Regions from separate parts of the Pseudomonas svalbardensis genome, predicted to be linked through region 4. Evidence: predicted binding sites of a transcription regulator. Region 4 holds the regulator's gene; each other region holds the start of a gene.

Region 1 (2,203 bases), 1.3 Mb from region 4:
CCATGACTTAGCGACCGCGAACCGCTTGTTCCAGCTCAGCAAAGCTAGGACGGTGCGCCGGGTACAGAACCTTGCGGCCGAACTCTACCGCCAGCGATGGCGGCATGCCGGAGGCCGAAGCGACCAGCGAGGCCTTGATGGCTTCGTAGACGTTGAGTTCTTCCTTGGCATCGTGGGCCAGGGAAGTGGCCAATGGGCCGAAGAAGCCGTATGCCGCGAGAATACCGAAGAAGGTACCGACCAGGGCTGCACCCACGTGTAAACCGATGGATTTCTGGTCGCCTTCGCCCAGGGAGGCCATGGTCACCACGATACCGAGCACCGCCGCGACGATACCGAAACCCGGCATGGCGTCGGCAATGCCGTTCACCGCGTGGGCAGGGTGTTCCAGGTCTTCCTTGAGGCTGTAAAGCTCCATGTCGAACAGGCCTTCAAGCTCATGGGGAGCCATGTTGCCGGAGGACATAATCCGCAGGTAATCGCAGATGAACGCGGTCATGCGCTCGTCTTTGAGCACGACCGGGTACTTGGCGAAGATCGGGCTCGCGGCGGCATCTTCGATGTCGCCTTCGATGGCCATCATGCCTTCGCGACGGCTCTTGTTGAGGATCTCGTAGATCAGGCCCAGCACTTCCAGATAGAACGTGTGGTTGAAGCGCGAACTGAACATGCCCAAGGACTTCTTGAGCACGTGCATGGTCATGTAACCGGGGTTGGCCTGCAGGAATGCACCGAGGGCCGCACCACCGATAATCAACACCTCGAAGGGCTGAATCAGGGCGGCAATTTTGCCATGGGAGAGCACGTATCCGCCGAGCACGCTCGCGAATACGACGATGATGCCGATTATTTTAGCCATAGGTAGGAGAGCACTTACTGAGTCGGGTTCAAGGTCATATTCGGAAGTTAAAAAATCTCTTCTTCTACTTATCGGCAAAACTGCGCCAGACTATAGCCAGTTCAGGCGAAAAGCCAATTTGGCCCGCTCCGGGCATAGGTAATGCAGACGATGATCGCGTCCAACCATGGCTAACGAAACGAACGTTCCAATTCCAAAACCGACCACTCTCGAAGGCTGGGTCAAGCTTCTCGATGGCGTGCGCCTGCCGGTTCCGCAAGTCAGTCATGACCGTGTCTGCAAAGCCATCGCCAACAGTCGCAGCTCCCTGCGCGATATCGCCGAACTGATACAGGACAGCCCGGCGCTGGCGCTGAGCGTGATTCGCGAAGCCAATCGCCACACCCATGGCAGCATGACCGAGCCTGCGGAGAACCTTGAGGTGGCGATCAATCGCCTCGGTTTGAAGCGCACCGAAGAACTGCTAGCCCGCCTGCCTGCCCAGCCGCAATCGGAGATCCCGATCGCCCTGCGTCAGCTGCAGCTGATCAGCCAGCACGCGACCCAACAGGCCAACGGTTTTTTCGCCAGTCGCCTGGCGCGGCTGTGGCAGGACATCCACTGGGGCAGCCTGCTGTTTCTCTCGCCGCTCTGGCCGATGGCGTTGACCCATCCGCAGCTGCTCGAAGAGTGGGAGCTGCGGGTCATCCACAAAGGCGAGTCAGCGCGCAAAGTCGAAAAGCAATTGTTCGGCGCGCGCCTGCTGGACATCTGCCTGGCGCTCGTGGACATCTGGCGCCTGCCAATCTGGGTGCAACAGGGTTATCGGCTGCTGCTCAACGAGCAACGTGAGCTGGTGAAAGTGCTGCGCATCGCGCGCGACAGCGATCATCCATTGCGCCAACAGAACCGCCTCGATGACGATCCGACCCTGCGCCGCTGGCTCAATCAACCGGCCAATACGGTGCTGCTGGCCAACGGTCTGGCGCTGTCGGCGCAACAGGCCTGGGACAGTCCGCACAGTGAACGCTGGCAGTACCTGACCAGCCTTTACCTGCAAATGCCGATGGACGAAGTGCAGCAGCAGTTGCACCAACAGGCCGCCAACAGCGCCCGCCATCACGCCATGCCAGACCTTTGGCACCCGGCCGTTTCACTGATCTGGCCGTGGGGCATGAACCGCGTTCACGCCGGATTGCTGCCAGCCCCGGCACCGACTGCCGAAGACCTGGCGAAATGGCGCAGACAGTGTGCCGAGTTGCTGGTTGAGCCGAGTCGCTTCACCAATGCCATGCACTTGACCACCTCTGCCCGGGACGCTTTGGTCGCGTGCGGCATGCGTCGGGTGATGATCCTGATGGCCGA
Region 2 (2,203 bases), 1.6 Mb from region 4:
TTTCAGCTGAAGATTGCGAATCTCTCCTGCGGGTTTGCGTCCGGGGTTGTTGCGCGAGCTGCCATCATTCATGGCTTGACCGCGGCCCAGTCAACCCAGCCAAACTGCCAGGTGGCCAGGATGACCAGGCCGAATGCGATGCGATACCAGGCAAACGCCGCATAGCTGTGGCTGCCGATGAACACCAGCAAGGCTCTGACGGCAATCATCGCGAAGATGAACGCCGTGACGAAACCGATCGCGAACACCGGAAAATCAGACGGAACGAACAGGTCGCGATACTTGTAGCCCGAGTACACCGCCGCGCCGACCATGGTCGGCATCGCCAGGAAGAAAGAAAACTCGGTGGCGGTCTTGCGCGACAAGCCGAACAGCAAACCGCCAATGATCGTCGAGCCGGAACGCGAGGTCCCGGGAATCATTGCCAGGCACTGGGCAAAGCCAACTTTCAGCGCGTCTTTCCAGGTGATTTCGTCGACGGTGTGGGCATGCACTTCATGCTGACGCTGCTCAGCCCACAGCATGACGATACCGCCCACGACCAACGCCGTGGCCACGGTGATCGGGTTGAACAGATACTCGTGGATCAGATCAGCGAAAATCACCCCCAATACCACGGCCGGCAGGAAGGCGATCAGCAGGTTCGCGGTAAAGCGTCGAGCGCTCGGCTGCGTCGGCAAACCGATGACCACATCAAATATCTTGCGACGAAACTCCCACACCACCGCCAGAATCGCGCCCAACTGGATAATGATGTTGAAGGCCATGGCCCGCTCGCCACCGAAGTCGAGCAGGTCAGCCACGATGATCTGGTGGCCGGTACTGGAAATCGGCAAAAACTCCGTCAGCCCTTCTACAACCCCAAGAATCAATGCCGAAAAGGCAGTCCAAAGATCCATCAATCCCCCAAGAAGCGATGCGCCACGGCATGCCCGTAAGTATTTTTTTCAGAACGTTGACTGCGGTCAGCGTCGCTGCTGCACCGCGCGCATAGAATCCAGACGAAATCATAAAAATTCCGTGAAAAATCAACTTGGATTCAGGTTTTTCCGTGCGGGGCCGAAATCCTATCAGACAAGTCTGATTAACGCTGCGCGTTATTGGACTTGGGTCGGATATGACCGATTGGCAAAGTGTGGTTGGATGCTGGCGATCATTTATTACAAGAAAAAGAAACCGGAGTGACAGCATTATGAACAGCTTGCGCAGTATGTCGATCAGCCGACGCTTGTGGCTTATCTTGATCGTGGCCGTCCTGATGCTAATGACGTTGGGCGTCTTGATGCTCAAGCAGATTCACGATGACCTGTACCACGCCAAGGCTCAGAAAACCCAGCATGTGGTGCAAACCGCCAGCGGTATTCTGACCTATTACCACGACCTCGAAACCGCCGGCACGCTCACCCGCGATGCTGCGCAGAAGCAGGCTCTGAGCGCCGTTCGTGGTCTGCGTTATGACCAGAATGACTACTTCTGGATCAATGACCTGACGCCGGTGATGATCATGCACCCGGCCAACCCGAAACTCGATGGCCAGAACCTATCGGCGATCCGCGACCCCGACGGTTTTGCCCTGTTTAACGAAATGGTCGCCGTCGCCAAGACCAAGGGTGCCGGCACCGTCGACTATCGCTGGCCGAAACCGGGCGCCAGCGCGCCGGTAGAAAAAACTTCCTACATCAAACTCTTCGAGCCCTGGGGTTGGGTAATCGGTTCGGGCGTGTATATCGATGACATGCAGGCCGAGTTCTATGGTCAGGTCTGGAAGGCCTCGTTCGTGGGGCTGGTGATTGCCCTGATCATGGCGCCGCTGGTCATCCTGATTGCCCGCAGCATCGTGCGTCCACTGCAGGAAACCGTGAACGCCATGGCCAACATCGCCAGCGGCGAGAGCGACCTGACCCGCAGCCTCGACACACATGGCCAGGATGAAGTCACGCAACTGGCACGCCACTTCAACGCCTTCACCGCCAAGCTGCGACTGGTGATCAGGGAACTGCAAGTGTCCGCCAGTGCCCTGGGCCAGTCTTCCAGCGAACTGGGCAACGACGCCGCCCAGGCCCAGCAACGCAGTCAGCAACAGTCCCAGCAAATGGAACTGGTGGCCACTGCCATCAATGAAGTGACGTATGGCGTGCACGACGTCGCGAAAAACGCCGAGCACGCCGCCAGCGAAATGCGCGATGCCGAGTCTCAGGCGCAG
Region 3 (2,203 bases), 940 kb from region 4:
GCCATTGAACACCTCGCCCAACTCGCCCAGTTCATCCCGGCTGTTGGCGCTGAAGGTCACCGTCATGTCGCCGGCCGCGACTTTGTCCATCACCGCGCCAAGACGCTTGAGGGTGGTGCGGGTCGAAGCGTAGAAGCCGCCGTAGAGGTAAAAAATCAACACAAACACCACCGACAGCGCCACGGCCTGCAAGACCATATGCGTGCGGTTCTGCTCCAGTCGCAGCTGTAACTGGGTGCCGAGAAACTTCAGGGTGGCTTCATTGAGTTGGTAGGTCTGGTCCATCAGGCCCGTGACCTGATCGTAAAAGCCCTGCCACGGCGCATCCAGCGTGTCGGCCATCACTACCTGCTCTTCGAACAGTTCACTGGCCTTTTTCAACGATGCCTTGCTGTTATCGGCCTGAGCGGCCAGGGTTTCCCGTGCCGCTTTGCTGGAGCCCAGTGCGTCCTGCAACTTCAGGGCATATTCGGCCTGCAGTTTTTCGATCTGCGCCAGCAACTCATCAAAACGGGTACTCGATGCTGAGTTGAGAAAGCCCTGCCCCAGCGAAAAAGAGCCCATCGCCCGGCCTTCGCCCAGAAGCTGGGTAACGGGCGGGGTGACATTGGTAATGAGTTCGCTCAGCTGGCGCATGTCGCTCTGGGTGTCGCGGCTGAGGCCGGCCTGACTGGCGATGATCTGGCTGAAAATTTGTGCGTTGCCGAGCAACTTGCCGATCATCGCGCTTTTGCTTTGCAGGGAATTTTCCGCTTGCTGGGCCTTGAACGCGGCGATCATTTCATCGCGCTTGCCATCAAAAACCATGATTTGCTCGGGGTCAGTGGTCATCGCCGTCAGCCCTTGCAAACGGGTCAACACACTTTGCCCCAAGGTACTGATCTGCGACTCGATATTGCCGGCCTTGCCGGACTGACCTAGGGTGACGTTGATCTGCACCAGATTGTTCAGGGTTTCCAGATCGCGCCGTAACGTCAGGCTGCTGCCCAGCAGGTCGAGGCTTTGCAGTTCGACCCGGGTGCCCTGGAATTCTCGATAAGAATCGCGCACCAGATAGAAGTTGGTCACCAACATCGGCACAAGGAACAGCACGCTGATCAGGCTGAACTTCATGCCAAAGCTCAGGCGATTCATCAGCGCGACGGCGGGATAGAGCAAGCTCTTCACTGGAAGTCTCCCTTTGATTTCTTATTTTTATTGGCAGGCGCGGGTCGAGAGCAGATAGCCACTATTCGGCGCTGTCTCTGTATAGCTCAAATCGGCGAGAGGTTTTGTAACTTAAGGTTAACGACACGGCGTACGCGGTCCTGTAATTGAATGGACTCGCCCACGCCGAGGCGTCAATGCGCCACGGTGGCAGTCTAAACAGCCAACGACAGCGAGGGCGAGTCCATGAAAAAGCATACTTCGATTGATCAATCTTTGTCTTCTGCCGATTTATCGGCCTGCACTACCGTGGCGGTCGACCTGGCCAAGCATGTTTTCCAGCTCGCCGGCGAAGACGCCCTCGGCAAGGTGCATTATGAGCAGCGGATCAAGTCGCGCGAGGCGTTCTACGAGTTTCTCCGCCAGCTGCCGCCTCATGTCGTGGTCCTGATGGAGACCGGCCCGGGCGCTCAAGCTTGGGCCCGGCAGTTGCAGGATCAAGGCAACCTGGCGCGGATCCTTCCTGCCGGTCTGGTGGCCAAGCATCGCAGCGGCCCTAAAAATGATCGTAACGATGCGCTGGCAATCCTGCGTGCCGGTCGCGACGAAAAGATCTGCGCAGTGCCGGTCAAAAGTGTCGCAGCGCTGGCCATGCAGGCACTGCATCGCGCTCGTCAAGGTTACGTGCGTCGCCGCACCGCCGTGAGTAATCAGATGCGCGGCCTGCTGCTTGAGCACGGGATTGCGCTGGCACAGGGCGACGTCGCGATCAGCCAGAGAATCCCGCGGATATTGGAGGATGCCACTCAGCCGGTGCCTGCCATGTTGCGCGAACTGATCGACGAACTGTTGGCCGAGTGGCGCCATTTGGGCGAGCGCATCAACGTCCTGACGGGACGCCTGGAAGTGGCCGCGAACGCCGACAAGACAGCCAAACGGTTGATGACTGTGCGCGGTATCGGCCCAATCACCGCTACGGCGCTGGTGGCCAAGGAAACCAAGCCTGAGCGTTTTCCCAATGCTCGCATGTTCGCCGCGTACTTCGGCATGGTCCCTG
Region 4 (2,203 bases):
GCTGGGACTGACACCCAAACGTACTTTGGCCGACGTGATCGAAGGCCGCTGCGAGCTGCGCGACGTACTGTTGCAAGGCCCTGGCGGCATTCGCATCGTCCCGGCCGCGTCCGGCACACAGAGCATGGTTCATTTGAGCCCGGCCCAACACGCCGGCCTGATCCAGGCGTTCAGCGATATCGGCGACAACCTCGACGTGCTGGTGATCGACACCGCTGCGGGCATTGGAGACTCGGTCGTCAGTTTCGTTCGCGCAGCGCAAGAAGTCTTGCTGGTGGTCTGCGACGAACCGACCTCGATCACAGATGCCTACGCACTGATCAAACTGCTGAACCGCGATTACGGCATGAACCGCTTCCGGGTCCTGGCCAACATGGCCCAGAGCCCGCAGGAAGGTCGCAACCTGTTCGCCAAGTTGACCAAGGTCACGGATCGCTTCCTTGACGTCGCCTTACAATACGTCGGCGCGGTGCCTTACGACGAAAGTGTGCGCAAGGCTGTGCAGAAGCAGCGCGCCGTTTACGAAGCCTTCCCGCGGTCCAAGTGCTCACTGGCGTTCAAGGCCATTGCACAGAAGGTCGATACCTGGCCGCTGCCTGCCAACCCGCGTGGGCACCTGGAGTTTTTCGTCGAGCGCCTCGTGCAACAAACGGCAGGACCCGTGCTATGACAGCCAGTGGCTACAACCTCTACAAGAAGTCGGCACGTGACGCGCAGTACGAGCTGATCGAGCGTTACGCGCCACTGGTTAAACGCATTGCCTACCACTTGCTGGCGCGTCTGCCAGCCAGTGTTCAGGTGGAAGATCTGATCCAGGCCGGGATGATCGGCCTGCTTGAAGTGTCGACCAAATACGACGCCAGCAAAGGCGCGAGTTTCGAGACGTACGCGGGCATTCGAATCCGTGGCGCGATGCTCGATGAAGTACGCAAGGGGGACTGGGCGCCACGTTCGGTCCACCGCAATACCCGGATGGTCAGCGACGCCATTCGCTCGATTGAAGCTAAAACCGGCCGTGACGCTAAAGATCACGAGGTTGCGGCCGAACTCCAATTGAGTCTCGACGATTATTACGGGATTTTGAACGACACCCTGGGCAGCCGCTTATTCAGTTTCGACGATCTGTTGCAGGACGGCGAACACGAAGGGCTGCACGAGGATGGCGCCAGTGCTCATCTGGAGCCGTCGCGCGATCTGGAAGATGAACGCTTCCAGGCAGCGCTGGCGGACGCGATTGCCAATTTGCCGGAGCGTGAGCGACTGGTGTTGGCGCTGTACTACGACGAAGAGTTGAATCTCAAGGAAATCGGTGAGGTCCTGGGGGTCAGCGAATCTCGGGTCAGCCAGTTACACAGCCAGTGCGCGGCCCGTTTGCGGGGGCGTTTGGGGGAGTGGCGAGCGCGCTGAAGGCAGTGTGGGGACACTGCGAACGCGGCTGGTGGGGTGTTGAACCGTACCGGTCCCGATCTGTTGTGCTCCAGACAGTCATTGAGTGCTTTGCCGGATTGATTGAAATGGCGCGTCCAGGTGCTGGGCGCGTTTAAGACTGCTTGGAGGTCGAATTGGACAAGAACATGAAAATCCTCATCGTTGATGACTTCTCAACGATGCGGCGGATCATTAAAAACCTGTTGCGTGACCTTGGGTTCACCAACACGGTCGAGGCCGACGATGGCACTACTGCCATTCCGGTTCTCAACAGCGGCAGCATCGACTTTCTGGTAACAGACTGGAACATGCCTGGCATGACCGGTATCGATCTGCTGCGCCACGTGCGTGCCGATGAAAAGCTCAAGCACCTGCCGGTGCTGATGGTGACCGCTGAAGCCAAGCGCGAGCAGATCATCGAGGCAGCCCAAGCCGGTGTTAACGGCTATGTGGTCAAGCCTTTCACGGCCCAGGCGTTAAAAGAAAAAATCGAGAAGATTTTCGAACGCATCGGTTGATGTGCGAAGCCACTGCGCCACGGGGGAGCTATGGAGCATAACGAGTCTTCACAGGGCGATTTCGAATCGACTCTGAAAAAACACGCGGTCGAACTGGTCGAAAGCCTTGAAAAAGGCAGGTTCGGCGACGCTGTGCAACTGATCCATGAGCTCAATCAGACCCGTGACCGTGGCCTGTATCAGGAAGTGGGCAAGCTCACTCGCGAGCTGCATAGCGCGATCGTCAATTTCCAGATTGACCCGCACATGCCACAAGC

Evidence for each region. The regulator FliA, encoded in region 4, starts transcription of late flagellar genes. The targets are predictions, from matches to a motif close to CTAAAGTTTNNNNNNNNNNNGCCGNTAA.
Region 1: motA (flagellar motor stator protein MotA) is a predicted target of FliA. The motif match lies at 928-955, and genes of this name have one in related genera.
Region 2: QFX16_RS15840 (methyl-accepting chemotaxis protein) is a predicted target of FliA. The motif match lies at 1,039-1,066, and genes of this name have one in related genera.
Region 3: QFX16_RS04005 (methyl-accepting chemotaxis protein) is a predicted target of FliA. The motif match lies at 1,256-1,283, and genes of this name have one in related genera.

What each region holds. Positions count from the first base shown of each region.
Region 1 is NZ_CP125619.1:572,906-575,108, reverse strand. Features, by position in the region: gene motB (flagellar motor protein MotB) at 1-4, opposite strand, end outside; gene motA (flagellar motor stator protein MotA) at 8-859, opposite strand; gene QFX16_RS02540 (HDOD domain-containing protein) at 1,026-2,203, shown strand, end outside.
Region 2 is NZ_CP125619.1:3,454,087-3,456,289, forward strand. Features, by position in the region: gene QFX16_RS15830 (DUF1294 domain-containing protein) at 1-72, opposite strand, end outside; gene QFX16_RS15835 (undecaprenyl-diphosphate phosphatase) at 69-899, opposite strand; gene QFX16_RS15840 (methyl-accepting chemotaxis protein) at 1,193-2,203, shown strand, end outside.
Region 3 is NZ_CP125619.1:923,436-925,638, reverse strand. Features, by position in the region: gene QFX16_RS04005 (methyl-accepting chemotaxis protein) at 1-1,167, opposite strand, end outside; gene QFX16_RS04000 (IS110 family RNA-guided transposase) at 1,393-2,203, shown strand, end outside.
Region 4 is NZ_CP125619.1:1,861,004-1,863,206, forward strand. Features, by position in the region: gene fleN (flagellar synthesis regulator FleN) at 1-670, shown strand, start outside; gene fliA (RNA polymerase sigma factor FliA) at 667-1,407, shown strand; gene QFX16_RS08495 (chemotaxis response regulator CheY) at 1,575-1,946, shown strand; gene QFX16_RS08500 (protein phosphatase CheZ) at 1,977-2,203, shown strand, end outside.